DNA from 3 places in the Pseudomonas arvensis genome. Region 1 is predicted to be linked to each of the others. Evidence: predicted binding sites of a transcription regulator. Region 1 holds the regulator's gene; each other region holds the start of a gene.
The links. The regulator FliA, encoded in region 1, starts transcription of late flagellar genes. The targets are predictions, from matches to a motif close to CTAAAGTTTNNNNNNNNNNNGCCGNTAA.
Positions count from the first base shown of each region.

Region 1 (10,477 bases):
GGTCGACAGCGTTGCGCACCAAGTGGACCAGCGGGTCGGCCAGGGCCTCGACAAGGTTTTTGTCGAGGTCGGTTTCTTCACCCACCAGTTCCAGGTTGATCTCTTTCTTCAGTTGGCGCGCCAGGTCACGAACCAGGCGCGGGAAGCGGCCGAAGACTTTCTTGATCGGCTGCATCCGGGTCTTCATCACCGCGGTTTGCAGGTCAGCGGTCACCACGTCGAGGTTCGACACGGCCTTTTGCATGGCTTCATCACCACTGCTCAGGCCCAGGCGCACCAGGCGGTTACGCACCAGCACCAGCTCGCCGACCATGTTCATGATGTCGTCCAGGCGCGCGGTATCAACCCGCACGGTGGTTTCGGCTTCACTGGCCGGTTTTTCCGGCGGCGGTGGCGCCGCAGCACGCGCAGGTGCTGGCGCGGCGGCCTTGGCGGCAACCGGTGCCGCCGTGGCCACAGCCGCCGTCGAGGCGACTTCGGTGAACTTGCCCTTGCCGTGCAAATCGTCCAGCAGCGCTTCGAATTCGTGATCGGAGATCAACCCATCGTCCGCAGGCTTGGCACTGGCGGCCGCAGCAGGCGCTGCCGCCACTTCCGGCAGGGCGTCGACCGCAAACGTGCCTTTGCCGTGCAACTGGTCCAGCAAGGCTTCGAATTCGTCATCGGTGATGTCGGTGCTGGCCGGGGCCGCAGGTGCTTCGACAGCCGCGACAGGCGCCACCGCATCGGCGGCGAACTGGCCCTTGCCGTGCAACTGGTCGAGCAGCGATTCGAACTCGGCGTCGGTGATGTCTTCGCTGGTCGGCGCCGCTGGCGGGGCAACGGCGGCCGGCGCTTCAGCCTCGGCCTTGACGGCACTGAGGGAGTTGAGCAACTGCTCGAACTCACTGTCGGTCACGTCCGCTTCAGGCTCCGCCACCGGCTCAGGCTCAGCCTCGACCACCGGCGCTGCCGTGGTGTCGGCCGGCTCTGCATAGCGCGCCAGGGCGGCCAGCAGTTCCGGGGTGGCCGCGGTGATCGGGGCACGTTCGCGAACTTCGCTGAACATGCCGTTGACCGCATCCAGTGCTTCGAGAATCACGTCCATCAACTCCGAATCAACGTGACGCTCACCCTTGCGCAGGATGTCGAACACGTTCTCGGCGATGTGGCAGCACTCCACCAGCTCATGGAGCTGGAGGAAGCCGGCGCCCCCTTTTACAGTATGAAAACCGCGAAAAATTGCATTGAGCAGGTTCGCATCATCCGGTCGGCTTTCCAGCTCGACCAGTTGTTCGGACAGTTGCTCTAAAATTTCGCCGGCCTCTACAAGGAAATCCTGAAGGATCTCTTCATCGGCGCCGAAGCTCATGTGGGTGCTCCTTAGAAGCCTAAACTGGATAACAGGTCATCTACGTCATCCTGACCTGACACAACGTCTTCACGTTTATCGGCATGAATCTGCGGACCTTCACCCTTGGCGAGATGTTTTTGTGGATCTTTTTCAGAGAGGATCGCTTCGCGGTCATGTTCGATGCCGGCAAAACGGTCTACCTGGCCAGCCATGAGCACCAATTTGAGCAGATTGCTTTCCACTTCGGTGACCAACTGGGTCACGCGCTTGATCACCTGACCGGTGAGGTCCTGATAATCCTGGGCCAGCAGGATGTCATTGAGGTTGCTGGCGACCGTGCGGTTTTCCTGTTCGCTGCGCGACAGGAAACCGTCAACCCGACGGGCCAATTCACGAAACTCTTCAGCCCCCACTTCACGACGCATGAAGCGGCCCCAGTCAACGCTCAGCGCCTGGGCTTCAGTGGCCATGCCATTGACCAGAGGCGTGGCGTTTTCCACCAGGTCCATGGTGCGGTTGGCCGCGGCCTCGGTCAGCCTGACCACGTAGGACAGGCGTTCGGTGGCATCAGTGATCTGCGAGATTTCTTCGGCCTGGGGCATGTGCGGGTCAATCTGAAAATTGACGATCGCACTGTGCAGCTCGCGTGTGAGCTTGCCCACTTCCTGGTACAGGCCGCGGTCACGGGTCTGGTTGAGCTCATGGATCAACTGCACCGCGTCGCCGAAATGGCCTTTTTCAAGGCTGTCGACCAACTGGTGAGCATGCTTTTTCAGGGTGGACTCGAAGTCTCCCTGTGACGATTCGTTATGCTCCATAGCTCCCCCGCGATGGCATTAGCCGTGGATGCGTTCAAAGATCTTTTTCGATCTTCTCTTTCAAGGCCTGTGCAGTGAATGGCTTGACCACGTAACCGTTGACCCCGGCTTGGGCGGCTTCGATGATCTGCTCACGCTTGGCTTCGGCGGTTACCATCAACACGGGAAGACTGCGCAATTTTTCGTCGGCGCGCACGTGGCGCAACAAGTCGATGCCCGTCATGCCTGGCATGTTCCAGTCCGTTACCAGAAAGTCGATGCTCCCGCTGTTGAGGATCGGAATCGCCGTAAGGCCGTCATCCGCCTCGACCGTGTTTGTGAACCCAAGGTCACGCAACAGGTTTTTTATGATCCGCCGCATCGTTGAGAAGTCATCAACGATGAGGATTTTCATGTTCTTGTCCAATTCGACCTCCAAGCAGTCTTAAACGCGCCCAGCACCTGGACGCGCCATTTCAATCAACAGGCATTACACAAAAAGGACTGCCGGGGGCACCACGGATCGAACCCGCGATGGCCTATCACCATCGCGGTATCGCTTTGCAGTGCTCCCCACACTGCCTGTCAGCGCGCTCGCCACTCTCCCAAACGCCCCCGCAAGCGGGCTGCGCATTGGCTGTGCAACTGGCTGACACGCGATTCGCTGACCCCCAGGACCTCACCGATTTCCTTGAGGTTCAGCTCTTCGTCGTAGTACAGCGCCAACACTAACCGCTCGCGCTCGGGCAAGTTGGCAATGGCGTCCGCCAATGCGCCCTGGAAGCGTTCATCCTCCAAGTCACGTGACGGCTCCATGTGCGCGCTCGCGCCGTCCTCGTGCAACCCTTCGTGTTCGCCGTCCTGCAACAGGTCGTCGAAACTGAACAGGCGGCTGCCCAAGGTATCGTTCAAAATCCCGTAGTAATCGTCGAGACTCAATTGGAGTTCGGCCGCAACTTCGTGATCTTTAGCGTCGCGGCCGGTTTTTGCTTCAATTGCACGAATTGCGTCACTGACCATGCGCGTATTGCGATGCACCGAACGCGGTGCCCAATCGCCTTTACGCACCTCATCGAGCATCGCGCCACGGATGCGGATGCCCGCATACGTCTCGAAACTCGCGCCTTTGCTGGCGTCGTACTTGGTCGACACTTCGAGCAAGCCGATCATGCCGGCCTGGATCAGGTCTTCGACCTGCACGCTGGCAGGCAGGCGTGCCAACAGGTGATAGGCGATACGCTTGACCAGCGGCGCATAGCGCTCAATCAACTCACCCTGACTGTCACGGGCAGACTTCTTGTAGGCGTTGTAGCCGTTCGCTGTCATAGCACCGGTCCTGCGCTCGTCTGATGTACCAATCGCTCGACGAAAAACTCCAGATGCCCCCGTGGGTTGGCGGGCAACGGCCAGGTATCGACCTTCTGGGCAATAGCCTTGAACGCCAGTGCGCATTTGGAACGAGGGAACGCTTCGTAGACCGCACGCTGCTTTTGCACAGCCTTGCGCACACACTCGTCGTAGGGAACTGCGCCGACGTATTGTAAGGCGACATCGAGAAAGCGATCCGTGACCTTGGTCAACTTGGCGAACAGGTTGCGCCCTTCCTGCGGGCTCTGGGCCATGTTGGCCAGGACGCGGAAGCGGTTCATGCCGTAGTCACGGTTAAGCAGTTTGATCAGGGCGTAGGCGTCGGTGATCGAGGTGGGTTCATCGCAGACCACCAGCAACACTTCCTGCGCGGCGCGCACGAAGCTGACCACGGACTCGCCGATCCCGGCGGCGGTGTCGATCACCAGCACGTCGAGGTTGTCGCCGATATCACTGAATGCCTGGATCAGGCCGGCATGTTGCGCCGGGCTCAGGTGCACCATGCTCTGGGTGCCGGAGGCGGCCGGCACGATGCGGATCCCACCGGGGCCCTGGAGCAGCACATCGCGCAGCTCGCAGCGCCCTTCGATCACATCGGCAAGGGTATGTTTGGGCGTCAGTCCCAGCAGAACGTCGACGTTCGCCAGCCCCAGGTCAGCGTCCAGCAGCATGACGCGACGGCCAAGCTCTGCCAGGGCCAGGGACAAATTCACTGACACGTTAGTTTTCCCGACGCCACCTTTGCCGCCGGTCACCGCGATCACCTGTACGGGATGCATGCTGCCCATTTTATTTCTTTACCTTGTCTTGCTTAGACGCAGGCTACATGGCTTGGCCGCGTGAATCGCTTGCAGACCATCGATGTAGGTACATTTCACGGTGTTCATCCTGACTTCAACCGACCCGTTTTGCCGGGTTGTGGTAGAGGTCGGCGAACATATCGGCCATCGCTTCCTCGCTAGGCTCTTCTTGCATTTGCACGCTGACGGCGCGGCTGACCAACTGATGACGGCGCGGCAGATGCAGATCATCCGGGATCCGCGGCCCGTCGGTCAGGTAGGCAACCGGTAGTTCATGGCTGATAGCCAGGCTCAACACTTCGCCCAGGCTGGCGGTTTCATCCAGTTTGGTCAGGATGCAACCGGCCAGGCCGCAGCGCTTGTAGCTATGGTACGCAGCGGTAAGAACCTGTTTCTGGCTGGTGGTTGCAAGCACCAGGTAATTTTTCGACTTGATGCCACGCCCGGCCAGGCTTTCCAGCTGCATGCGCAACGCCGGGTCGCTGGCTTGCAGGCCAGCGGTGTCGATCAGCACCACGCGCTTGCGCAGCAGCGGGTCGAGGGCGTTGGCCAGGGATTGGCCCGGGTCGACGTGGGTCACCGGCACATTGAGGATGCGGCCCAGCGTCTTGAGTTGCTCCTGGGCGCCGATGCGGTAGCTGTCCATGCTCACCAGCGCGATGTTGTTCGCGCCGTACTTGAGCACATAACGCGCTGCCAGCTTGGCCAGGGTGGTGGTCTTGCCCATGCCGGCAGGGCCGACCATGGCAATGATACCGCCCTCTTCCAGGGGTTCGATTTCCGGGGTAGTAATCATCCGCGCCAAGTGGGCCAGCAACATGCGCCAGGCCTGGCGTGGTTCTTCGATTTCGGTGGTCAGGGCCAGCAGGTCGCGGGACAACGGGCCGGACAAGCCGATGCGTTGCAGGCGGCGCCACAGGTTGGCCTGTTGCGGTTTGCTGCCTTGCAGTTGCGTCCAGGCCAGCGAGCCGAGCTGCACTTCGAGCAGTTCGCGCAGGCCGTTGAGTTCAAAGCGCATCGAGTCGAACACACGCTGGTCGACAGCCGCGGCCGGGGCTGGCGCGGCAGGACGCGGCGGCTCGACGAAGGTCGGCTCAACCAGGGGCTCGGCAGCGGTCAGCGGCAGGCCGGCGAACAACTGGCGATTGGTGGTGGTATCGCTGTCGCCACGCATGCTCAGTTCAGCCTGGGCCGAGACGATGCGCGAGGCGGTCTTGCGCAGCTCGTCTTCGAGCTCCATGTTCGGCACACGGGGCGCCAGTGCCGAGGGGGTGTAATCCAGGGCAGCCGTCAGCTCGACACCACCGGCAATACGACGGTTGCCGATAATCGCGGCGTCGGCGCCCAGCTCATCACGGACCAGTTTCATGGCCTGACGCATATCGGCGGCGAAAAAACGCTTCACTTGCATAACCCACTACCCTCAGCCGTTGGGCCCTACTGTCGCGACGATAGTCACTTGCTTGTTGTCAGGAATTTCCTGATAAGCCAAAACGTGCAAATTCGGTACTGCCAGGCGTCCAAAACGCGACAACATCGCGCGGACCGGGCCTGCCACCAGCAGAATCACCGGTTGGCCCTGCATTTCCTGGCGCTGCGCGGCGTCGATCAACGAGCGCTGCAGCTTTTCAGCCATGCTTGGCTCCAGCAGAACGCCCTCTTCCTGGCCTTGTCCTGCCTTCTGAATACTATTGAGCAATATTTGTTCCAACCTTGGTTCCAAGGTGATCACAGGCAGCTCGGAGTCAAGCCCTACAATGCTTTGCACGATTGCGCGGGACAATCCGACACGCACCGCAGCCACCAGCGCGGCAGTATCTTGACTCTTGGCGGCGTTGTTGGCGATGGCCTCGGCAATGCTGCGAATGTCGCGTACCGGCACCTGTTCGGCCAGCAACGCCTGCAGCACCTTGAGCAATTGCGACAGCGACAGCACGCCCGGCACCAGCTCTTCTGCCAGTTTTGGCGAGGCTTTGCCCAGCAAGCCCATCAATTGCTGGACTTCCTCGTGGCCGATCAGCTCGTGGGAGTGCTTGTACAGAATCTGGTTGAGGTGGGTCGCAACCACGGTACTGGCGTCGACCACGGTGTAGCCCAGGGATTGCGCCTGGCTGCGCTGGCTGATTTCGATCCACACCGCTTCCAGGCCAAAAGCCGGATCTTTGGCGGTAATGCCGTTGAGGCTGCCGAACACCTGGCCGGGGTTGATCGCCAACTCGCGGTCCGGGTAGATCTCGGCTTCGGCCAGGATCACGCCCATCAGGGTCAGGCGGTAGGCGCTCGGGGCCAGGTCAAGGTTGTCGCGGATGTGCACAGTGGGCATCAGGAAGCCCAGGTCCTGCGACAACTTCTTGCGCACCCCCTTGATCCGCGCGAGCAATTGGCCGCCCTGGTTGCGGTCCACCAGCGGAATCAGACGGTAGCCGACTTCCAGGCCGATCATGTCGATCGGGGTCACGTCGTCCCAGCCCAACTCCTTGGTTTCCTGGGCGCGGGCCGGGGATGGCAACAGTTCCTGCTGACGAGCGATCTCCTGTTGGGCAATCACTTTGACCTGGTTCTGCTTCTTCCAGAACAGGTACGCGCCGCCGCCGGCCAGGGCCGCCATGCTGAGGAACGAGACGTGGGGCATGCCCGGCACGATGCCCATGATCGCCATGATGCCCGCCGCCACGGCCAGGGCCTTCGGCGAGGCAAACATCTGCCGGCTGATCTGCTTGCCCATGTCTTCGGAGCCCGACGCACGGGTCACCATGATGGCCGCAGCTGTAGATAACAACAGTGATGGCAATTGCGCCACTAAACCGTCACCGATGGTCAGCAAGGCGTACACCTTGCCCGCATCGCCGAAGGTCATGCCGTGCTGGAAGATACCGACGGCGATACCGCCAATCAGGTTGATGAACAGAATCAACAGGCCGGCGATGGCGTCACCGCGCACGAATTTGCTGGCACCGTCCATGGAACCATAGAACTCGGCCTCCTGAGCCACTTCCAGGCGGCGGCTCTTGGCCTGGTTCTGGTCGATCAGGCCGGCGTTGAGGTCGGCGTCGATGGCCATCTGTTTGCCGGGCATGGCATCGAGGGTAAAGCGCGCGCTCACCTCGGAGATCCGCCCGGCGCCCTTGGTCACCACCACGAAGTTGATGATCATCAAGATCGCGAAGACCACGATACCGACCACGTAGTTACCGCCGATCACCACCTCACCGAACGCCTGGATCACCTTACCGGCGGCGGCGTGGCCGTCCTGGCCGTGGAGCATCACCACGCGGGTGGAGGCCACGTTCAGCGCCAGTCGCAGCAGGGTTGCCACCAGCAGGATCGTCGGGAACACCGCAAAATCCAGCGGCCGCAAGGCGTACACGCAGACCAGCAGGACCACGACGGAGAGGGCAATGTTGAAAGTGAAGAACACGTCCAGCAGGAACGGTGGCATCGGCAACATCATCATTGCCAGCATCACCAGCAACAACAACGGCACACCCAGATTGCCTCGCGAGAGGTCAGTCAGGGTCGTACGGGCCGTGCCGAGCATTTGAGAGCGATCCACCACCGGTATTCCTCGTTTCCTTGAAGCAAACTTTTGACGCCGGGAGGCGTCCTGAAGGCGGTATTGCAAGAAGCCTTCCAACTTTGCCTTTGAGGGTGTGGATCGCTACGGTCGCCCGAGATACTGCGGATGCAAGAAATCCAAATGTGGGAGGGGGCTTGCCCCCGATGGCGGTGTATCAGCCACCGGCTCCTGGCCTGAAACACTGCAATCGGGGGCAAGCCCCCTCCCACCTTTGAGCCTTTAAATAGGTTTTATATTCTCGGCTTGCAGACCTTTTGGTCCTTGTGCTGTCTCATATTCCACTTTTTGGCCTTCATTCAGGCTTTTGTATCCATCCGTCCTAATTGCCGAGTAATGGGCAAAAACATCCGCACTCCCATCATCCGGGGTAATAAAACCAAAGCCCTTCTCCGCGTTGAACCACTTCACCGTACCCGTCGCCATTGCCGTTCTCCGTACGCTTCAATTAAGGACCTGCACCGGTTTCGTCAGATCAGTGTGATGTCGCATGCATAGATGCCATCGGGCCGATGAATCATCCGAAACGACACATTCTGGCCCTGCGAAAGCCTGCGGCCATCCGAGCTGCGCAGATCTACTGACACCTCATCCCCACCACCATCCGGCGCAATTGAGCCTCTACCGGTCTGCGGGTCATAAGATTTGACTCTGCCTGTAAACAACTGCATCACCTCACTTCCTGCATCTTATTGCGCAGTGCCTGAAGGCTATAAAACAGCGAGAAGGTGATGCTGGCTACTGTCAAAGTTGACAGGTAGACGGAGATTGTCGATCGGTGGTAGTCGAATAAATCAGGAATCGCGCCGCAATTCCGGAGGGATCGGCAGGTCTTTGAGCGGATCCGGGCGTTTGCCCTTCCCTGCGCGGTACTGGCGAATCTGATAGACATACGCGAGTACTTGGGCCACCGCCAGGTACAACCCGGCCGGGATTTCCTGGTCGAGGTCGGTGGAGTAGAAGATCGACCGCGCCAGTTCCGGGGATTCGAGCAACAGGATGTCGTTGGCGACGGCGATTTCGCGGATTTTCAAGGCCGTGAAGTCGCTGCCCTTGGCCAGCAGCATCGGCGCGCCGCCCTTCTCCGGGTCGTACTTGAGGGCCACGGCGTAGTGCGTCGGGTTGGTGATGACCACATCGGCGTCGGGCACCGCGCCCATCATCTTGCGCTGGGACATTTCCCGCTGCAGTTGGCGGATGCGTTGCTTGACCTCGGGCCGGCCTTCCTGGTCCTTGTGTTCGTCGCGCACTTCCTGCTTGGTCATCAGCAGTTTCTTGTGGCTTTCCCACAGCTGGATCGGCGCATCCACGGCCGCAATGATGATCAGCCCGGCGGCCATCCACAGCGCGCTCCAGCCGACCACCTGCACGCTGTGGATGATCGCCGACTCCAGCGGTTCATGGGCGATGCGCAGCAGGTCGTCGATGTCGGACGACAATACCATCAGCGCTACAAACAGAATCAGGATGAACTTGGCCAGGGCCTTGAGCAGCTCCACCAGGGCCTTGGCGGAGAACATGCGTTTGAGGCCCGCCGCCGGGTTCATGCGGCTGAATTTGGGCGCCATGCTGCCCGCGGCGAACAGCCAACCGCCGAGGGCGACCGGGCCGATCAACGCAGCCAGCAGCAAAGTGATAAGGATCGGCTGCACCGCCAGGATCGCGATCTTGCCCGAGTGCAGTAGGTATTGCCCCATGGCATCAGGATTGAGCAACACTTCGCGGGGCAAGGTGAAGTTGTGCTTCATCAACTCCAGTAGATCCAGCGCCAGGCCACCGCCGTAAATCAGCAGGGCGCCGGCACCGGCCATCATGGTGGCGACGGTATTGAGTTCTTTGGAGCGCGCAATCTCGCCCTTTTCCCTGGAGTCCTTTTTACGTTTCTCCGTGGGGTCTTCTGTTTTGTCCTGACCACTCTCGCTCTCGGCCATGGCTCAGCGCGCCCGTGCCAGATCACGTAAGAACTGCAAGGCGTCGGTCGCCAGCGGTTGATACTGATTGAGAATGTCGGCCAGGCCGACCCAGAAAATCCCCATGCCCAATACCAGGGTCAACGGGAAACCAATCGAAAAGATGTTCAACTGCGGCGCCGCACGGGTCATCACGCCAAACGCGATGTTGACCACCAACAACGCAGTGATCGCCGGCAGCACCAGCAACAGCGACGCGCCCAGCACCCAACCGAGGCGCCCGACCGTTTCCCAGAAGTGATTGACGACCAATCCGGAACCCACCGGCAAGGTGGTGAAGCTTTCGGTCAGCACCTCGAACGCCACCAGGTGTCCGTTCATGGCCAGAAACAGCAAGGTCACCAGCATCGTCAGGAATTGCCCGATCACCGCCGCCGACACGCCGTTGGTGGGGTCGACCATGGAAGCGAAGCCCATGCCCATCTGGATCGAGATGATTTGCCCGGCAATCACAAACGCCTGGAAGAACAGTTGCAGGGAGAAACCCAGCATGGCGCCGATCAGGACTTGTTCGGCGATCAGCATCAGGGCACTCAGGTCCAGGGCGTTCACCGGCGGCATGGGCGGCAAGCCCGGCACCAGCACCACCGTGATCGCCACAGCGAAATACAGGCGCACCCGGCGCGGCACCAGGG
Region 1 is NZ_CP162038.1:4,334,036-4,344,512, forward strand. It holds gene AB3G88_RS19450 (chemotaxis protein CheA) at 1-1,351, opposite strand, end outside; gene AB3G88_RS19455 (protein phosphatase CheZ) at 1,363-2,151, opposite strand; partial or broken gene AB3G88_RS19460 (chemotaxis response regulator CheY) at 2,170-2,545, opposite strand; gene fliA (RNA polymerase sigma factor FliA) at 2,716-3,456, opposite strand; gene fleN (flagellar synthesis regulator FleN) at 3,453-4,286, opposite strand; gene flhF (flagellar biosynthesis GTPase FlhF) at 4,393-5,709, opposite strand; gene flhA (flagellar biosynthesis protein FlhA) at 5,722-7,836, opposite strand; gene AB3G88_RS19485 (cold-shock protein) at 8,095-8,298, opposite strand; gene flhB (flagellar biosynthesis protein FlhB) at 8,667-9,803, opposite strand; gene fliR (flagellar biosynthetic protein FliR) at 9,807-10,477, opposite strand, start outside.

Region 2 (10,477 bases), 180 kb from region 1:
GGCGCGGCCGGCGTATCGCCAGGCGCTGGAACAGGGTGGCGAGTATGCATTTGCCAAATAAGTGAACGCGGGCACGGTGGGTGTGCGACTACCCCACCATCTGCCATAACGACGCCCCGACGCCGGTGATGCTCTCTCCGGCGATCAACCCCGCTGCGGCGGTAATCGCGAAGCGCTCGGTGAGACTCGGCCAACGGCAGCTCACCAGCCAGGTCAGCACCGCGCCCAGCGCCATCATCAACGACACCGAGGCCGGCAGGACAAAGGCCAGCCCCAACGCGGCGGCACTCGGCAAGTAACGGGAGCGATGGGCCGGCAACAGGCTGTCGAGCACGCCCAGCAACACACCTACCCCGCCGCCGATGGCAATCGCCCAGCGGATGCTCGTCGACAAGGACTCCAGCCCATGGGTCAGGGTTTGCGCCACGGCTTTCCACGTTGCCACTGCGGGCGCCGGCCATTCTTCGGTGAGCAGCATGGACTGCGGATCCGGAATCAGCGCCAGGTACGCCAACACGCCCACGATACTGCCAATGAAAATCCCCAGGATCTGCGCGATCACTTGTTTATGCGGCGTCGCGCCAATGGCTTTGCCCACCTTGAAGTCGTTCATCAAGTCCGTGCATTGCCCGGCCGAGCCGCCAGCGGTGTTGGCGCTCATCAGGTTGATCGGCACCTGGCCGGGGGCGACGATACCGAAGCTCAGCTGGGACAATTGCCCGATGGCGCCAATCGGCGGAATGCCAGTGGCGCCCACCACACGGGCGGCGACGGCTGCCAGGCAGATCGCCAAGGGAATGGTCAGCAGTGCCATCCACAGGTTGATGCCGAACAACAGCGCTTGCAGGCTGACGACCAAGCCTATCGACAGGATAAAACCCGCAGCCGGACCGGGCTTGGGCACGTTCCAGATCTTGCCGCCTTCGGCCTTGGTGGAGGTGCGTAATGCCCACAAGCGAATCGCCAAAGAGGCCAAGGTGGAACACACCATCAGGCTCACCCCCGGCCACAGCAACCACTCCACCAACGCGGCAAATTGCGGGCCGCTGCTGTCGGCCGGCAACGTCTCCAGGTTCTGCGCCAACAGCCACGGGCCCAGGCCACCCCACGCGAGCAAGGCGCCGAGCAGCAAGGTCAGGCCAACGCGAATACCGATGATGCCGCCAAACCCCAGCAGCAACAGCGAAGGGTCGGCGGTAAAGGTCAGGCGCTCCAACTGGGCCGTCGGCGACCAGCGCGGGAAGGCCCACATGAAGGTGTCCACCCACTTCACCACCCCGGACAGCAACGCCGCGCTGAGCAACACCTTCAGACGCGTCGCGGCTTCGCGGCCATGGTTGTAGATGTGCAGCAGGGTTTCCAGGGTGGCCATGCCTTCGGGGAACTTCAGCGCCTTGTCATTGAGCAATGACGGCCGCAGGTACCAGGCAATCCAGATGCCCAGGAAGCTCACCGAGAACACCCAGGCGATCATCGGCAGCGCATCCAGTTGGTTGCCGGTCAGCAGTGTGTAGGCCGGGATCGGCGCCACCAGACCGCCAGAGATAATCGAGGCGGCGGCCGAGGCGACGGTCTGGTTGATATTGCTTTCATGCAGGGTCCAGGGCAGCTGATCGGTGGAACGTTTGGCCAGGCCTTGCCAGATCGCATATCCCACCAGCAGCGCGATGATCGACATATTGAACGACCAGCCGATCTTCAGGCCGGCGTACACATTGGAAGGGGTCAGCAAGATGCCAAGCACCGTACCGGTAATGACGGCACGCAGGCTGAGTTCGCGTTCGACGGGGGCGTACTGGGGAATGGCGGACGGGGCTGAAAGCATGCGGATTCCTTTCGGCGATGAAACAGGGCGACCTAACAAGTGAGCCCTCTGGGCCCTGAAGGTTCCTGAATCGGCAAAACAGAAGAGCCGCGTAAAGCCCGTCCGCTTTTTGAAGAGAAGGCTCTGTGTGGTGAGCGTTTTTTGTGGTGAACCGGTTTTTTTGTGATGACCCGGTTCTTTCTGGTGAACCGGTTCTTTGTGATGACCCGATTCTTTCTGGTGAACCGGTTCTTTCTGGTGAACAGATTCTTTCTGGTGAGCAGTTTTTTTGTGGTGAGCGGGCTTGCCGGGACTGTCATAAATTTTGTGTTCGGGCATAACATGTTGATAGAGGTGCATGTATGCCGACCAAAAAGAAACCGGCCCGTGAGGCCCCGCGAGACCTTCCATCCATTCCCCAAGAGCTGATCGACCAGTTCGTCAGCGGCCCGATGAGTGCCGAAGCCATTCAGGATGCCTCGATGGCGTTCAAAAAGGCGCTGATCGAGCGAGCTCTTGGTGCCGAGTTGGGCCACCACCTTGGCTATCCTCAGGGCGCGGAGCGCCCTGAGGAGTCGAGTAACCAGCGCAACGGCAAGAGCGGAAAAACGGTGCTAACCGATGACGGTCCGCTGCGTTTGGACATTCCCAGAGACCGTGATGGAAGCTTTGCTCCGATTCTGATCCCCAAACACGAACGGCGTTTTACCGGCTTCGATGACAAGATTATCGCGATGTATGCCCGAGGCATGACGGTTCGCGAAATCCGGGCGTTTCTCTCTGAACAGTACGGAACAGACGTCTCTCACGATTTCATCAGCTCCGTCACTGACGCAGTGTTGGAGGAGGTTACCGCCTGGCAACAGCGACCGCTTGAACCGATGTACCCGGTAATTTTCTTCGATGCATTGCGAGTCAAAATTCGCGACGAAGGCTTGGTTCGCAACAAAGCGATCTACTTGGCACTGGGAGTATTGCCGGACGGAACGCGAGATATTCTGGGCATTTGGATTGAAACAACCGAAGGCGCCAAATTTTGGATGAAGGTCTTTAACGACCTGAAAACCCGAGGCGTCGAAGACGTCTTGATCGCCGTAACTGACGGTCTCAAAGGCATGCCCGAAGCGCTGAGTGCTGTGTTTCCTGAGACGACGTTGCAGACCTGCATCGTCCACCTGATCCGTAACAGCCTCGATTACGCCCCGTGGGATAAGCGCCGTGAGCTGGCCAAGGCACTGAAACCGATCTATCAAGCACTCAATGCTGACGCCGCAGAACAAGCGCTACTGGCTTTCGAAGCCGGGCCTTGGGGTAAGCAATATCCGACAGTCGTATCAGCTTGGAAACGTGCTTGGGATCGAGTTATCCCGTTCTTCGTGTTTCCCCCGGCGATACGCAAAGTGATCTACACAACCAATGCCATCGAGAGTATCAATGCCCAGTTGCGCAAGGTCATCAAGACGCGAGGCCACTTCCCAACGGATGAGGCCGCGACAAAACTAATCTGGCTGGCATTACGAAATATCACCGCGAACTGGGGCAGTGCAGCTCATGATTGGAAGAACGCAATGAATCAATTTGCGATTCTGTACGGAGATCGATTTATCAGGCCGACCTGGTAAAGATGGCCTGCCTGACGGCAGGCCGTAACCGGCCCGAACACAAAAAATCTGACACTCTCGGCTTGCCCCGCGCTGGGCAGCGAAGCGGCCCCCATAAGGCCGCCGCGATTTTTCAGGAAAACCGCAGCGCCTGGTTTTTGGGGCTGCTTCGCAGCCCAGCGCGGGGCAAGCCCGCTCACCACAGAAGCCCGCTCACCACAGAAGCCCGCTCACCACAAGGTTACATTCAGCCAACAAGTGATACTTGTTCATCCCCTACTGCGCGCTAGCGTTAAGGCTCTTCAGGAATTCCACCAAGAGCACCGGAATGCGCCCCACACCTCAATCCCATCGTCTGCGTCACGGTCGTTATTCAGAACAGGGTCGTAGCTACCTCATCACCGTCGTCGTTCATCAGCGTCAGCGCTTGTTCACTGACCTTTACCTGAGCCGTCTGCTGGTTGCCGAACTCCGGCAGGTTCATGAGCTGGGGCTGGTTGAGTCTCTGGCCTGGGTCATCATGCCTGACCACATTCACTGGTTGTTTGAGTTGAAACAACAGGATTTGGCAGGCGTGGTGCGACGTATTAAGTCGCGCAGCACGCTGGTCATCAACCGGCGGCGTCAAAGCAAAGAGCGCGTTTGGCAACCCGGTTATCACGATAGAGCGGTGCGTGCGGAAGATGATCTTCGCAAGATGGCGCGGTACATCATTGCCGACCCTTTACGAGCCGGTTTGGTGGATCGGGTGGGCGATTACTCGTTGTGGGATGCGGCGTGGATTTGAGGAGGCGAGTGGGCTTTCTCTAGCAGTTGTTGCACCCACGGCGCATCTTGCTGATTGACCACGCCATATCGGTCCGGCGGGAAAAACCGCCAGTGATGCGCAACCTCAACCAGGCGTGTGAGTTCTTCGGCCGACAGCCAATACTCCGTGTGGGTCAAGGCTATCGGTGCACCGTCAAACCGTCGCCCAAGCAGTACGTTCGTGCAGGGAGCGAACGCCAAGGCCAGGTCACGGCAGGGGTGCATGCGTTTTTGCGCAGCGGGCATGCGCCCCACCCGGTCGTAGGTGAAAGGGCCGGGGTATTCGTCCTTGATCACCAGCCAGCGACCCGTCGTGGTCATGGCCACGACCCATTGCGCCACTCCGCTGCTCTGGGCCTGTTCAAGCCGGCCGTTTTTCCATTGCATGAGGGCGTTGCAGTCCGGGTCGAAGTCCGAAGACCACAGGCTGGTGCCAGACACCAGCGTGTGACGCTCCAACTCGACCACGCCTTGGCCCGGCAGCGTCTGCCAGTAACGCTTGATCGGGTCGCGGGTGTCGCGCAGGTAGTTACGCAATGCCCACGCCGCCATGAACACCAGCGTCGCCAGGGCCTGCCATGCCCATGAATGGCCGAGGATGTCGTCAACATCCAACCCCGGTGAGAAGACGGCGCGATACAGCAGCAGGCTGAGCAAAAAAACCAGACTGGGCAGGAACACGCCGAAACACAGCGGTGGCAGTAACACTGCAATCCAGCTGAAGCGATGCCCGCTTGCGTGTTCATGCGCCCAGGCCAGTTCCTCGGCGCGCATCGGCCTGCGTTCACGCGGGCCAATGCCGGGATCAGGGGTGTGGAAGCGCCAGTACCGTGCGTTGGGGTCGAGATTCATGCTGCGCATCATGCCCGTGACGCGCCGCAAGATACACCGTCTATTGCCCAGATCGAAATACAGTCATACGATGACTGACCACAACCATAACAATAAAGGCTCACTCGTGAATAAACCCCTCATCATGGCCGCCGCTATTGCCTGCGGTCTCAGTGCACACACCAACGCCGCGACCTTCGCGTACATTTCCAGCCCCGGCGATGGCTTGATTTCCCAGTACCGCCTGGACGAGAGCAACGGCGCGTTGAGCCTGGTGAACCAGGTGACAGCCGGTGACCAGGTCAACCCCATGGCGCTTAGCCCCGACGGTAAAACCTTGTATGCCGCGTTGCGGGTCAAGCCGTTTCAAGTGCAGGGCTTCAGCATTGACCCGGCCAGCGGGCGTTTGACGCCGCAATCCAAAGCGCCCTTGGCCGAAAGCATGGCCTACCTCGCCACCGATCGCGCCGGACGTTTCCTGCTCGCGGCCTCTTACGGTGCCGACACCCTCAGCGTGCAGCCCATCGACAAGCCGGAACCGATCCTCACCTACAAAACCGGGCTCCACGCGCATTCCCTGCGCACCGACCCAAGCAATCGCTTTGCCTACGCCGGCAACCTGGGCAACGACCACGTGCTGCAATACCGCTTCGATGCCAACACCGGCGCACTCACGCCAATCGGCACCGGCTACGTGAGCGTGCCAAGCAACACCGGGCCCCGGCACCTGGCGTTTTCGGCCAACGGTAAATACCTGTATGTGGTCGGCGAAATGAGCGGCACGGTCACTGCGTTTGCCATCGACGACAGCACCGGTGCGCTGACGCAGATCGGTGTCGCCAATGGCATTCCCGCTCGCTTGAAGCTGGCCCACGGCGAAGTGCGCGATGCACGCAACAATGACTTGAAGGACGACCCAACACCGCGAATCTGGGCCGCCGACCTGCGCCTGTCCCCGGATGGCACGCTGCTGCTGATGAGCGAGCGCACCAGCAGTTCGGTGTCGGCGTTTGCGGTGGACGCGGCGACGGGCGCGTTGAAGTTCCTCGACAACTACCCAGTCGAAGAGCAGCAGCCGCGCAATATCGCGTTTTCGCCCAATGGCCGGTGGTTGCTGGTTACCGGCGAGAAAAGCGACAAGGTCGGTACCTACGCGGTCGGCAACACTGGCGCCTTGAAGCGCGTGGGTGAGGCGGCTTCAGGCAAAGGTGCGCTGTGGATTGAAGTCCTGCAGACCGCGGCCCAATAGCACTCAGCTCAAACGGAACCGCGCGGTGTTGTCACTCAACGCCTGACTGCCCTTGCTCAAGGTGTCCGCCGCTCGGTTGACCGCCCGTGCGCCATCCAGCAAACGCCCTGCCGCCTGGTCGACTTGCTGGATGTTGCCACTCACTTCATCCGCCGTCGCCGCTTGCTCTTCCACCGCTGTGGCGATTTGCGCCAGGGTGTCGGTGACGTTCTGCACCGCGCCGGCAATCTCGCCCAAGCGCGTGCCCAGGCCGGTGACGGACTCGGCGTCGGTCAACGCTTGCTCGCACGCGGCGCCCATCAGCGTCACCGCCTGGCTCACGGTCGCGCGCAGGCTGTCGACGGTGCCGGCGATCTGCGCCGTGGACGCCTGGGTGCGCTGGGACAGGCTGCGCACTTCATCGGCCACCACCGCAAAGCCCCGCCCCTGCTCACCGGCGCGCGCCGCTTCAATGGCCGCGTTGAGCGCCAGCAGGTTGGTTTGCTCGGCAATGCCGCGAATGGTGTCGACCACCGACTGAATCTGCTGCCCCTGCTGGCTGACTTGCTGCAAAGCGTCGGCGGTGTCGGTGAGGCGTTGGTTGAGCTGCTGGATGCTGGCCGTGGTGCGCTGGCTGTCGCGGCTGCTGTCTTCGGCAATGCGTCGGGTTTGCTGGGCGCTGCCCGACGCTTGTTCACAGCTTCTGGCGACGCCCATGGAGGTCGCGGCCAACTGGGTAGCAGCGGCGGCGATCTGGCTGATTTGATGCTGCTGGTCTTCGACTTCGCTGAGGGTGCTGCCCGATTGGGAATTGAGGGTGAGCACCGCCGAGCCGAGCTGCTGGGTTTCGTGATTGACCCCCAACAGGCTGGTGCGCAATTGCAACACTGCGACGTTCAGCGCGGTGCTGATCAGCGCCAGTTCGTCACGCCCTTGCACCGCCACTTCGACGCACAGGTTACCGTCGCGCAGGGATTCGGCCAGGGTGGTGATGCCGCTGGCACTACGGCGGATGGAGGCCTGCAGGCACATGAACAAGTACAGCGCGGCCAGGGCCAGTACGCCGAAGACCATTGCAAGAGGAATGAAGCGTTTGTTCGCGTCGCGGTGGTAGTAGCTCAAGCGCTCGTCCAGGGAGGTCAGCGACTGCACGCGCAGTGCGCTGAGCGAACCGAGCATGGCGTCGACACTGCGTTCGAAACCGGCGGTATCGAGCTTGATGGTGCCACCGAACACGCCGTCATCCAGCACTTTAAGCTCGTTATCCAACAGTTGCAGGCTGTTGTCGTACTGTGCAGTCCAAGGCTCCATGCCCTCGAATTGCTTGGCCTTGAGCGAAGCCGCCGCCTTGACCAACTGGTCGCGCGCGTCGCCAATGCGGCTGCGCAGGTCGCGCATTTGCAAACGACTTTGCAGGGTGAACTGCCCCGACGCGATGGACGACTGCCCGACGCCCGCCATGCGACCGATACGCTCGATCAGGTCAGGCGTCTGCTGTGTGCCCATCTGCATCAGCATGTAGGTTTCCAGCCAGGGATCGAGGATCAGGCCGGCGTCCAGAGTGATCTGTTCGCGCAGGGTTTGCATCGCGCTCAGCGCCGAGGTGAAACGGTCGTAGCCATCCGGCCACCAGCCCACCGTGCGCAGGGAAGCGGAGTCCATGCCTTTGACGGTGGCCTGCAACGCCTCGTAGCGCGCGAGGATGTCGGCGCTGGCGTTCTGGGCGTTGAGCGCATCGCCCAAGGCTTGCAGGCTTTGCTGGATCAGCGGGAAATTCGTATCGACCTTGTCCATCGCCGCCTTCGCCGCCGGCGTAGGCGCGTGCAGGATGTCTGCCGCTTTCCAACGCGCAGCCAGGTTGCGCTGGGCCGTCAATTGGCCGTCCAGTGCATCCAGGGCCAACAGTTGGCGCACGCCGGACTGCTCGGTGGAAATCACGCCTAATTTATCGCGATAGTCCTGGCCGATCATCCAGAGGCTCCCGGCCAGGGGCAGCATGAACAGGAAAAACAACAATTGGAATTTGCGTGCAAACCCCATACGTCCGAGCAGGCGGATACCGGGTGATAACAAGCTGTGCATGTCCGACTACTCCCTCAAACAACCCACGTGGTGCACGGTGGGCGAAGCCTTGAAATGACTAACGGCAAAGTGCCATGTCATTGATTGGCTTGGCTCTAGCAAGATACGGGCCGTTGGCGCGCAGCCCTTAAACAGGGCGTGCTGTGCGTTAATGGCGCCCGCAGCGTGCTCGAAAATGGGGCAAAAGCACTCACGGTCAAGGACACACCTGTAACCGATGGCGCAGGCGCCCCATGGACATGATCAAAACACCCGTGCCGCCGGCCTACCTGGCCTGCATGTACTGGTCAAAATTTTTGATGTGATCATCCAGATTATCCTCAAGCATCATCCGGTACTGGTCACAGCAATACTTGAGCATCGCCTCACGCTCCTCGGCCATGTGCGCACCGGACTTGAAGTTGCGCGCGAGGGCCCAGGCATTGAAGCGGGTAGTGCCGAACATCATCGAGGCGCTGACCTGGCCGAGGTTTTCGAAGGTTTTGAGCTGTTCGTTCGACAGTTCGATATGCGCGTCGGCGCGCTCATAGAAGGCTTGGTCGATAGCGTCTGCCATTGCGGGGTTCCTGGGTAATCACGATTGAATGAAGGGTTATCAAGCCAGCAGTGTGGTGATCCATCTGATCTGCCGGCTGATTTCTTGCAGCTTCGCCTCGGGCACCGCTTGCGACGCCTGCTCAAAGCCCGCCAGGGTCTGGTGTTTCAGGCGCAACGCGCGCTGCCACTTGGCCAAAAATACCGGGCTGCGGGCCTGCAGTTGCAGCGGGCCGAAGTACAGCTCCTCGGCGGTATAGCTCACCGGTCCAGCACGCTCGGCCACGATGATTTCATAATAAAAGCGGTTTTCGTGCAGCAGCTCTTCACTGACGATGCGATAGCCGTTGTTCATCAACCACAGGCGCAGCGGTTGCTCACCGCCGTTGGGTTGCAGGACCAGGCGCTCAAGGCCGTTCAGGTGGGCTTTGCCAGCTTCAAGGATGTCGCGAATCGTCTCGCCGCCCATGCCACAGAGGCTGATGGCCGTGATGCCGTCACTCGCCTGGACGGCCGCCAGACCATCGGCCAGCCGCACGGTGATCTGCCGCTCCAGGCCGTTTTCACGTACGGTCCGTTCGGCCGCCTGGAACGGCGTAGCCGCCACCTCCCCCGCCACCGCCGCCTCGATCACGCCACGGCGCAGCAACGCCACTGGCAGGTAGGCATGGTCAGAGCCGATATCGGCCAGCCGCGCGCCGTGCGGCACCTGCGCGGCCACGCGCTCCAGGCGCATGGACAAGGTGTGTTCGTTCAACCTGTGTTCCTTATCATTCCCCGGAAAATCGATCCCGGCTGTTAGTCAGATGCAACACCATGGCGGCGCGTGCGGCGTCCGGGTCCTGGCGTTTGATTGCATTGAAAATCGCCTCATGCTCCCGGTTCGCCAGTTGCCCGAGCTTGGCAAAATCCGCGCCGCCACGCTCGTCACTCTTCACCTGGGTGCGCGGAATCATCGCATTGCCCAGGTGCTGCATGATTTCGGTGAAGAAGGTATTGCCGGTGGCTTCGGCGATCAACTGGTGGAAGCGTTTGTCTTCTTCCACGCAACTGTCGTTGTTGGCCAGGGAGGCCTGGTAATCGTCCAGCGCTTCGCGCATGTGGGCCAGTTGCGCGTCGCTCCTGCGCAGCGCCGCCAGCGCCACCGCTTGCACTTCCAGGCCCAGGCGTAGCTCCAGCATGTTGCGCACGCTGGCGACCGTATCCACGTGCAGGCGCAAGCCTTGCTGGGCGCTCTGCTCCAGCACAAAGGTGCCGATGCCGTGACGGGTCTCCACCAGCCCGGCCGCCTGCAACTTCGACAGCGCCTCACGCACCACCGTCCGGCTGACGCCGTGCTCCAGCACGATGGTGGATTCCGACGGCAGCTTCTCCCCCGGCTTCAACTGACCGAGCAGGATGCGCTGGGTCAGGGCATCGACCACGCCCTGGGCCAGGTTGGTGGAACGTTTACGCACGGGGATCGGGGCTTCACTGGGCATTGCTGCAGGTCCACAGGGTTGGGCTGGGGGGAGCTTAACACCCAGACCCGGCACGTCGCCGAGGTTGATTGAATAACCACCCAGCTTGTATGACAACTAATCTGGCAGA
Region 2 is NZ_CP162038.1:4,158,604-4,169,080, forward strand. It holds gene AB3G88_RS18700 (glutathione S-transferase family protein) at 1-61, shown strand, start outside; gene AB3G88_RS18705 (OPT family oligopeptide transporter) at 89-1,825, opposite strand; gene AB3G88_RS18710 (IS256 family transposase) at 2,167-3,426, shown strand; gene AB3G88_RS18715 (REP-associated tyrosine transposase) at 3,734-4,192, shown strand; gene AB3G88_RS18720 (hypothetical protein) at 4,162-5,064, opposite strand; gene AB3G88_RS18725 (lactonase family protein) at 5,135-6,292, shown strand; gene AB3G88_RS18730 (methyl-accepting chemotaxis protein) at 6,296-8,353, opposite strand; gene AB3G88_RS18735 (DUF3144 domain-containing protein) at 8,619-8,909, opposite strand; gene AB3G88_RS18740 (tRNA (adenine(22)-N(1))-methyltransferase) at 8,949-9,644, opposite strand; gene AB3G88_RS18745 (FadR/GntR family transcriptional regulator) at 9,658-10,368, opposite strand.
Region 2: a site for FliA is predicted at 8,457-8,484, ahead of AB3G88_RS18730 (methyl-accepting chemotaxis protein). Genes of this name have one in related genera too.

Region 3 (10,477 bases), 1.3 Mb from region 1:
GCGGTCATCCCCGGCTACGTGCACGAACAATTGGGTTTCAGCGCCGTGGTGGCTGGGATCACCATCGGTTCGCAGTATCTGGCGACCCTGCTCAGCCGCCCCATGGCTGGGCGGATGTCAGACAACGTCGGCACCAAACGTGCGATTGTGCTGGGGCTGGCGGGTATTTTGGTCAGCGGTGTACTGACATTTTTCGCGACGCTGCTGGAAAGTACGCACAGCTTGAGCCTGGGCATTCTGATCGTCGCAAGGCTGTTGCTGGGCGTGGCCCAAGGCCTGATCGGCGTGGGTACCATCAGTTGGTGCATGGGCCAGGTTGGCGCAGAGCACACGGCGCGGTCGATTTCATGGAACGGCATTGCGTCCTACGGCGCCATCGCCATCGGTGCACCGCTGGGCGTGGTGATGGTGGCCGAGTATGGCTACAACAGCCTCGGGATTGCCCTGACCGTGCTCGCGGCACTTGGTCTGATGCTGATCCGCAACAAGCCCTCGGTGCCGGTGGTGCGCGGCGAACGCCTGCCATTCTGGGCAGTGTTTGGGCGTATCGCGCCATTTGGGGCCAGTTTGTGCCTGTCTTCGATTGGCTACGGCACGCTGACCACCTTTATTACCCTCTACTACCTCAATCGTGGCTGGGAAGGCGCGGCGTACTGCCTCTCGGTGTTTGGCGTGTGCTTTATCCTGTCGCGCCTGGTGTTTATCTCGGCGATCAGCCGCTTTGGCGGGTTCAACGCCGCCATCGCGTGCATGGTTATCGAAACCCTCGGCCTCACCTTATTGTGGCTGGCGCCGTCCACCGGCGTCGCATTGATCGGCGCTGGACTGACGGGTTTTGGTCTGTCGCTGGTGTATCCGGCGTTGGGTGTAGAAGCCATCAAACAAGTGCCCAATAGCAGCCGTGGCGCGGGCTTGAGTGCGTATGCGGTGTTCTTTGACCTGGCGCTGGCGATTGCCGGGCCGTTGATGGGCTTTGTGGCGCTGAACTTGGGATATGGCTGGATTTTCTTCTGCGCGGCGCTGCTTTCGGTCACGGCACTGGGCGTGACCTTGCTGCTGAAGCGCAAGGCTTACTGATCGGCGGTCTGTAAGCCAGCGCGAGAAGGCTCACTGAGGGCGTGAGCGAAAAAGCGCCCGGCCTCTGAGATCAAGTCGCGGTGGATGCCTTCGCGGTCAACACCGTCCGCGTCGGTGCAGATGGCCGGCATGGCGGCCAGTTGATCGCTGTCGCACGGCGCCATGAACACGAAGTGCCCTGCGCCGGCCAGCAGCTTGAAATTCGGCGGCTCAGGCAATTTGCGCGCGAGGGCTTCGGCGTTCTTGTCCACGGCCACCAGCTTGTCACCGTCGCCGCTGTAGAGCAGCACCGGCACATGCACATCGGCCAAGGTGTGACGGCCAAACATCAGGCTCAATGGCGCCATCAGCATCAACGCATGGATACGCGGGTCGGATTGCGGCTGCAAGTCGTCACGGTCCACCACCAACTCGCCTTTGGTAGTGCAGGCGTCGCGGTCTTCCGGGCGTTCCTGGCAATAGCGGCGCAGGCGGTCGAAATCAGGCTTGGCGCCGGCGAGGATCAACGCGGTTTCACCCCCGGCGGAGTAGCCGATCACGCCCACCTGGTCAATATCCACAAACGGCGACAGCATCGGGTCCGCCAGGGTAGCGGTGATCGCTTCGGAAATCTGGATCGGCCGCCCATACAGATTGCTCAGCGTGCCCAGACGGCTGTGGTCCTTGTAGTTGTCGCCGGGATGCAGCACCGCCACCACCACAAAGCCTTTACGCGCCAGGGACGTGGCCAGGTCATGCAGGGCCAGCGGCGTGCCGGTGTTGCCATGGGACAGCATCAGCATCGGGAAACGGCCAATGGCAATCCTGGAATCTTCGGTGGCGGCGACGTGATAGGCGCCCAACTGCGTAGTGTGCTCCAGACCGGTAGATGGGTAGAACGCCACGGCTTTCATGGGCTGCAGGTCGAGCGGATCAAGAAACGTCATGCGATGAAAGCCGACACTCCAATGGGGGTGCGGCGCGGGCGCGGCATGCACTGAAATCAGGCTGCCGAGCAGGGAAAGAACCAGAACAGCACAAAGACGCATCATGGGGATGTCCACCTTTGCTGCGTGAGAACCGACATGTCGAATGAAAAGTCCAGGGTATTGAACCCATGCTTGCACAACCTGGGCCACATCAAAGGAGACAGCGGGTAAACGAAAAAACTCCGTAGTCCGGTCGCGTTCAGGCGAACAGAATACAGAGTTTAGGCGCTCGGTTTCAGATTGAAACCGAGAGAAGGCTTTATTTACACAAGCCTTACGCGGCAGCGAACAATTGCTCTTGGATCAGTACGTTAGCGTCACTCAGGGACTTGCTGCGAACTTCATCACCGTAAGCCAGGCCTTCGGCCCGCACGATTTCGATGTTGGTGATGCCGAGGAAGCCGAACAGCAGTTTCAGATAGCCTTCATGGGCCGCGCCCGAGGCTTGACCGGCATGCAAGCCGCCAGCGGTGGATACGATGATCACTTTCTTGTTACCGCACAGGCCTTCCGGACCCGCTTCGGTGTAACGAAATGTCTGGCCAGCGACCGCGATACGGTCGATCCAGGCTTTCAGTTGGGTCGGGATGGTGAAGTTGTACATCGGCGCACCGACCACAATGGCGTCAGCAGCGAGGAATTCAGCCAGGGACGAAGCGCTCAGTTCAGCTTCGTGCTTTTGCGCAGCGTCACGCAGATCAGCGGCGGTGCCCAACGCGCCCAGGGTGGCGCCGGAGAAGTGGTTGATCGCGTCGCTGGCCAGGTCACGGTAAGTCACTTCCACACTCGGCTCAGCCGCTTGCCAGGCCTTCACTACGCCGGCGCTGAGCTGACGGGAAGCGGAGTTGTCGCCGAGGATGCTGGAATCGATATGCAACAGTTTCATGATGGATCTCCGAGGTGGGATCGACTAGGGCGATCAGATGGTGGTGATGCTACGCATGAAACCAATACTCGATAAGCCGCCTGCAATGCGATAGTTTGTCCCACTGACAGGACAATAGGCGCGCCATGCAAGACCTCAACGATCTCTACTATTTTGCCAAAGTCGTCGAAGCCGGCGGTTTCGCTGCCGCTGGTCGGCTGCTGGGCATTCCCAAATCACGCTTGTCGAGGCGGATTGCCGAGCTGGAGGAACGCCTGGGCGCGCGCCTGCTGCAACGCACCACGCGCCAGCTGACCCTCACCGCCGTCGGCGAGCGCTACCTGCGCCACTGCCAGGCAATGCTGCTGGAAGCCGAGATGGCCGATGAGGCCGTGGCCAGCATGTCCAGCGAACCCCGTGGCCGGTTGCGGGTGACGTGCCCGGTGGGGTTGGCAAACAACATCATGCCGGATGTAGTCGCTGGATTTCTCGCAGCGCACCCTCAGGTTCAGCTGGAAATGACCCTGGTCAACCGCCGCGTCGATCTGGTGGCCGAAGGCATCGACGTCGCGCTGCGCGTGCGCGAGCTGGGCGATGAAGACCCGTTGCTCGTCACCAAACGCCTGCGCCCGGCCCAGACCGCTCTGGTTGCCAGCCCGAACTTCTTGCACGGCCGCCAGATCAACACCCTCGATGACCTCAAGCAGTTGCCGATACTCGGCGCGCTGGAGGCGGACCGCATGGTGCACCAACGTATTCTCGATCCCCAGGGCACGCCCCATGACCTGATCATGGAGGCGCGCCTGGGCGTTGATGACTTCAACGTGCGCAAGGCCAGCGCCATCATGGGCCTGGGCTTCACCGTGCTGCCGATGATGTATTGCGAGGAAGAATTGGCCAACGGCCAGTTGGTGCAGCTGCTGCCGGAATGGTCACTGCCGGGCGGCTGGTTACAGGCCGTGTACCCGCACCGGCGCGGCGTGCTGCCGGCCATTCGTGCCTGGATCGATTACCTGGAAGAAGGCTTTAAAAGCTGCGGAGACCGTCTGCTATGAAAATGACCGAAGCACAAGTCGCCACCTTCTGCCTGAGCCTGCCGGGTGCGCGGGAAGACTATAAATGGGGCGGTGTGCGGGTGTTCTCGATTGCCGGCAACAAGATGTTCGCCCTGCAAAACCTGCGCGGTGATTCGCTGGCGTTCAAGGTCGACAAGGAGCTGTTCCTGGGCCACGTCGACCGTCCCGGCATCCACCCGGCGCCGTATCTGGCGCGTGCGCAGTGGATCATCATGAACACACCCTACCCGCTGGGCGCCGAGGAACTGCGTGGCTTGTTGCAGCGTTCCCACCAATTGGTGGTGAGCAAATTGCCCAAGCGCACGCAGATCGGCTTGTTGCTAGAGGACTGACAGTAACGTGCCGCCGAGGAACAGCTGGTCCAACCAGAACACCTGGTGCAGCAGCACAATCGCCCAGAACAGCACTTGGAAAGACACCTTGCGTGTCTTGTGCCGGAACACCTGCTGGGCAATCAACGCCCCCGGCCAACCGCCCGCCAGCTCCACGGCGTGGAGGATGTTTTCCGGGGTGCGCCAGCTGTCGGTCTGCGCTTTGCGTTTGTCACTCCAGTACAGGAAAAACGCGATCACGCTGACCACGCCATAGGCCGCCAGCGGGACCACGGTTTCACCGCGTTGCCACACCAGCACCGACCCCAACAGCGGCGCCGCGCACAAGAGCACAAAGAGCGCCGCCTTCAAGCGTGGGTGCTGGATGCTCATGCCTTGGCCGCCGCCCAGTCGATCCAACCGAACTGCCAGGTCGCCAGGATCAGCAGGCCAAAACCGATGCGGTACCAGGCAAACGCCGCGTAGCTATGGCTGGCGATGAACTTGAGCAGGCCCTTGACCGCGATCATCGCGAAAATAAACGAGGTGATAAACCCGATGGCAAACACCGGCAGGTCCGCCGGCTGGAACAGGTCGCGGTACTTGTAGCCCGAGTACAGCGCCGCGCCGACCATGGTCGGCATGGCCAGGAAAAACGAGAACTCGGTGGCCGTCTTGCGTGACAGGCCGAACAGCAGGCCGCCGATGATGGTGGCGCCGGAGCGCGAGGTACCGGGGATCATGGCCAGGCACTGGGCAAAGCCGACCTTGAGGGCATCTTTCCAGGTGATGTCATCGACCGTTTCAGCATGCACGGTATGTTCGCGCCGCTCAGCCCACAACATGATCACGCCACCCACCACCAAGGCGGAAGCCACCGTGATCGGGTTGAACAGGTAATGCTTGATCGCGTTCGCGAAAATCACCCCCAGCACCACGGCCGGTAGCACGGCGATGATCAGGTTCACGGTGAAACGCTGGGCATTGCGCTGAGTCGGCAAACCGACGACCACGTCCAGGATCTTGCGGCGAAACTCCCAGACGACGGCCAGAATGGCACCCAACTGGATAATGATATTGAATGCTTCGAAGCGCTCACCACCGAAGCCAATCAAGTCGGCGACGATGATCTGGTGGCCGGTACTGGAGATCGGCAGAAACTCTGTAAGCCCCTCCACTACACCAAGAATCAATGCCTGAATGGCGGTCCAAAAATCCATGCTTCCCCCAAAGGTCATGCGCCGTGGCATGCCTTACTAGTCTTTTTTAATGGTTCACTGACGACGCGCGCGCTGAAGGCCCAATGTTGATGATGGTCAACACCGGCCCGCAAAAATGCTGTGAAAATCAGGCAGTACTCAGGTTTTCCGATTACAGGCCGAAAGCCTATCAGACAAGGCGTAAAAGTCGATGCGACGCCCACAATTATAAAAAGCCCGGAGTGCCAGGACGATGAACAGTTTGCGCAATATGTCGATTAGCCGACGCCTCTGGCTGATCCTGATAGTCGCCGTGCTGATGCTGCTGACCTTGGGTTTACTGATGCTCAAGCAGATCCACGACGACCTTTACCAAGCCAAGCGCGAACAGACCCAACATGTGGTCGAGACCGCCAGTGGCATCCTGACGTTTTATCACGGCCTGGAAACCACCGGCGTCATGACCCGCGACGCGGCCCAGAAACAAGCCCTGAGCGCGGTGCGCGGGTTGCGTTACAACCACGACGACTATTTCTGGATCAACGACCTCACGCCCGTGATGATCATGCACCCGGCCAACCCCAAGCTCGATGGCCAGAACCTCTCGGCCATCCGCGATCCCGATGGGTTTGCAGTGTTCAACGAGTTCGTGAACCTGGCAAAAGCCAAGGGTGCCGGCATCGTCAACTATCGCTGGCCCAAGCCCGGCGCACAGGCGCCCGTGGCGAAGACTTCCTATATCCAGTTGTTCGAACCCTGGGGCTGGATTATCGGCTCCGGCGTGTATATAGACGACGTCCAGGCCGAGTTCACCGCCCAGGTCTGGAAAGCCTCAGTGGTCGGCCTGGTCATTGCGCTGGTGATGGGCCTGCTGGTGTCGCTGATTGCGCGCAGCATCGTGCGGCCGTTGCAGGCGGCGGTGCATGCCATGGGCAATATCGCCAGCGGCGAAAGCGACCTGACCCGCAGCCTCGACACCCACGGCCGTGACGAAGTCACCCAACTGTCCCAGCACTTCAACAGCTTCACTGCCAAGCTGCGCCAGGTGGTGAGCCAGTTGCAGGTGTGCGCCAACGCCTTGGGCCAGTCCTCTACCGAGCTGGGCAACAACGCCAGCCAGGCCCATGACCGCAGCCAGCAGCAGTCGCAACAGATGGAACTGGTGGCCACCGCCATCAACGAAGTCACCTACGGCGTGCAGGACGTGGCCAAGAACGCTGAACACGCCGCCAGCGAAATGCGCGACGCCCAGGCCCAAGCGCAACAAGGCCAGGTCAATATCGACGGTAGCCTGCAACAGATCGACCAGCTTTCCAGCACCATCAGCCAGGCCGTGGAAGTGATCCGCACGCTGTCCAGCGAAAGCACACAGATCGGTGGCGTGCTGGAAGTGATCCGCTCCATCGCCGACCAGACCAACCTGTTGGCCCTGAACGCCGCTATCGAAGCCGCTCGCGCCGGGGAGCAAGGCCGGGGGTTTGCGGTGGTAGCCGACGAAGTCCGCCTGCTCGCCCAACGCACGCAGAAGTCCACCGCCGAAATCCAGGCGATGATCGAGCGCCTGCAAGGGCACTCGGAAGCGGCGGTCAAGGTGATCAGCGACAGCCACAGCGCTTCGCAACTGACCATCGAGCAAGCGGGCCAGGCCGGCGCCAGCCTGACCGCCATCGGCCAGGCCCTGCACAACCTCAACGGCCTGAACGCCTCAATCGCCAGTGCCACCCTGCAACAGGCCCATGTGGTGGAAGACATCAACCAGAACGTCACCCAGGCGGCGGGGTTGTCCCATAGCACGGCGTTGGCGGCGGAGCAGTCCAGCGTGGCCAGTGTGCATTTGCGCGGTTTGAGCGAGCAACTCGACGGCCTCCTGCGCCAGTTCAAGGTCTGACACTGCTCCAAAGGTGGGAGGAGGCCTGTCCCCTCCCACCTTTGCCCTCCTGCGTTTTGAAGATTGCTGGCCTGTGGTTACAATCACCGCCCTCTCCCACTCCCCCAAGGAATCGCCATGTCCGGGCTTGAACTGTTCGCCGCCGCCCTGGGGGTGATCGCTGTCTGGCTCACGGTCAAGCAAAACCCCTGGTGCTGGCCCATCGGCCTGGTGATGGTGTTGCTGTACACCTGGGTGTTCTACGACGTGAAACTCTATTCCGACATGCTGCTGCAAGTGGTCTACGCCGCGCTGCAAGTCTATGGCTGGTGGCAGTGGACCCGCGCCGGCGAGGTCAAGCAGGGCCGCCAGGTCACGAGCCTGGGCGTGCCGGCCATCATGACCAGCCTGGCGATCGGCGCGGTGGGCAGCCTGCTGCTCGGTGCCGCCATGGCCCACTGGACCGACGCCGCGCAACCCTGGCTCGACGCCGCCCTCACCGGCTTCAGCCTGGTGGCGCAAATGTGGATGGCGCAGAAACGCGTGCAATGCTGGCCGCTGTGGATTGCCGTGGATGTCATCTTCGTCGGGCTGTTCCTCTATAAAGGCCTGTACCTCACCGCCGGTCTCTATGCGCTATTCACCGTGATAGCTGTACAAGGCTGGCGCGAATGGCGCGCCGATCCGGCGTTGCGCACATGAAGGTCGTGGTGTTGGCGGGGCCCGAATCCAGCGGTAAGAGCTGGTTGGCTGCCGAGTTGAACAAACACTTCGGCGGGTTGATGGTCGGTGAATATGTACGCCATTTCATCGACCACCATCAGCGCGATACCACCCTGGCGGACATCCCGGCCATCGCCCACGGCCAACTGGCCTGGGAAGATGCCGCCCGCAAACAGCAACCCAACCTGCTGATTCTCGACACCCACCTGCTCACCAACACGCTGTGGAGCAAGACCCTGTTCGGCGACTACCCGGCGTGGCTCGACGATGAGCTGCTGGCCCGTCATTACGACCTGCACCTGCTGCTCTCGCCGGAAGATGTGGAGTGGACAGCCGATGGCCAACGCTGCCAGCCGGAGCTGGAAGATCGCCGCGCGTTTTTCCAGCAAAGCCTGGACTGGATGCAGCAGCATCAGCAGCCGGTGGTGGTGATTCGAGGGGATTGGGAGGCGCGCCGCGCTGCGGCGTTTGCGGCAGTGGAACACCTGCTTGAACCTTAACACTGCCCCCTCCCACATTTTTAACCGCGTCAGGCTTCAGTAGCCCAGGGACAGGCCCGTATTGCGACGCGGGTCATTCGCCCCGTAGAAACGATTATTCCCCACCGGCTTGCCGCCCAATGCAGGCGCGCCCACCAGGATCGCCGCCAAATGGTTGGCATCCTGCGGCCCGGCAAACTTGTGACCCCAGCTCTCCAGAAGCTTCTGGGTGTCCGGGCTGACCGCGAAGGTCTCAAGGTTGGTGGTGTCCGGCATCCACTGCTGGTGGAAACGCGGCGCATCCACGGCTTCCTGGATGTTCATCTTGTAGTCGATCACGTTCAAGATGGTCAGCAAGGTCGCAGTGATAATGCGGCTGCCACCCGGCGTACCCACCACCATCACGGCCTTGCCATCCTTGGTCACGATGGTCGGGCTCATCGACGACAGCGGCGCTTTGCCTGGGGCGATGGCGTTGGCTTCACCCTGCACCAGCCCGTACATATTCGGCACGCCGACCTTGACGGTGAAGTCGTCCATTTCATCGTTGAGGATCACACCGGTCTTGCTTGCCATCACGCCCGCGCCGAACCAGTCATTGAGGGTGTAGGTGACGGAGACCGCGTTGCCCCACTTGTCGACGATGGAGTAATGGGTCGTGTTGTTGCCTTCATGGGGCGAAACGCCCGGTTTGATCGCCTGGGAATCCCCGGCCTTTTGCGGTTCGATGGCTGCGCGCAGTTTGGCGGCGTAGTTTTTATCCAGCAGATGCTCGATCGGGTTCTTCACGAAGTCCGGGTCGCCGAGGTAGCTGTTGCGGTCCACATAAGCGTGGCGCATGGCTTCGATCTGGTAGTGCAGGCCCTGGGCCGAGTGATAGCCCAGGTCGGCCATCGGGTAGCCTTCGAGGATATTCATGATCTGGCAGATCACTACACCGCCCGAGCTCGGCGGCGGCGCGGAAACGACGTGGTAGCCACGGTAGTCGCACTCGATGGGCGCCAGTTCGCGGGTCTTGTACTTGTCGAGATCAGCCTGGGTGATGATGCCCTTCCCTGCCTGGCTGGAGTCCACCAGGGCCTTGGCGACCCAGCCTTTATAGAAACCATCTGTGCCTTTGGCAGAGATTTCCTTGAGGGTTTTGGCCAGGTCTTTCTGCACCAGTTTCTGCCCGACCTGCATCGGCTGGCCGTTGTGCAGGAAGATGCCGCGCAGGTCCTTGTCTTTTTCAAACTCGCCGGTGGCGGTGTGCAGCAGGTCGATATCGCCTTGTTCCAGGGCGAAGCCGTTTTCTGCCAACTTGATCGCCGGGGCAATCACCTGGGCGCGCTTGAGGGTGCCGTACTTGCTCAGCGCCAGCTCCATGCCGGACACGGTGCCGGGCACGCCGACAGCCAAGTGGCCCTTGGCGCTCAGGCCTTCGATGACGTTGCCGTCCTTGTCCAGGTACATGTTGGCGGTGGCTGCCAGCGGAGCTTTTTCGCGGAAGTCGAGGAAGGTCTTGCGCCCGTCCGCCAGTTGCACGGTCATGAAACCGCCGCCGCCCAGGTTACCCGCCGCCGGATACACCACCGCCAACGCATAGCCCACGGCCACGGCCGCGTCCACTGCGTTGCCGCCGGCCTTGAGTACATCCACGCCGACATGCGTTGCCAAATGCTGGGCCGTCACCACCATGCCATTTTCACCGGCCACCGGGGCCTGGGAAGCGGCCTGTACACCACTGACCGTCAACACCAGGGCAGTGGCAATCAAGGTACGGCTGAAGGGTTGGTATTTCATCCATGGCTACTCTAGTTGTTGAGATGCACCAAAATAGCCCGCTGGAGATTTAATCCCCAGCGCGATGGCGTTTTTATTACAGAACTTGTCGGTCATGGAACGGAGCCGAAAAAGCCGCTGCGATACTTCG
Region 3 is NZ_CP162038.1:3,079,075-3,089,551, forward strand. It holds gene AB3G88_RS13750 (MFS transporter) at 1-1,077, shown strand, start outside; gene AB3G88_RS13755 (alpha/beta hydrolase family protein) at 1,071-2,108, opposite strand; gene AB3G88_RS13760 (FMN-dependent NADH-azoreductase) at 2,320-2,931, opposite strand; gene AB3G88_RS13765 (LysR substrate-binding domain-containing protein) at 3,057-3,965, shown strand; gene AB3G88_RS13770 (MmcQ/YjbR family DNA-binding protein) at 3,962-4,318, shown strand; gene AB3G88_RS13775 (DUF1294 domain-containing protein) at 4,307-4,690, opposite strand; gene AB3G88_RS13780 (undecaprenyl-diphosphate phosphatase) at 4,687-5,517, opposite strand; gene AB3G88_RS13785 (methyl-accepting chemotaxis protein) at 5,750-7,384, shown strand; gene pnuC (nicotinamide riboside transporter PnuC) at 7,502-8,065, shown strand; gene AB3G88_RS13795 (AAA family ATPase) at 8,062-8,586, shown strand; gene ggt (gamma-glutamyltransferase) at 8,623-10,347, opposite strand.
Region 3: a site for FliA is predicted at 5,655-5,682, ahead of AB3G88_RS13785 (methyl-accepting chemotaxis protein). Genes of this name have one in related genera too.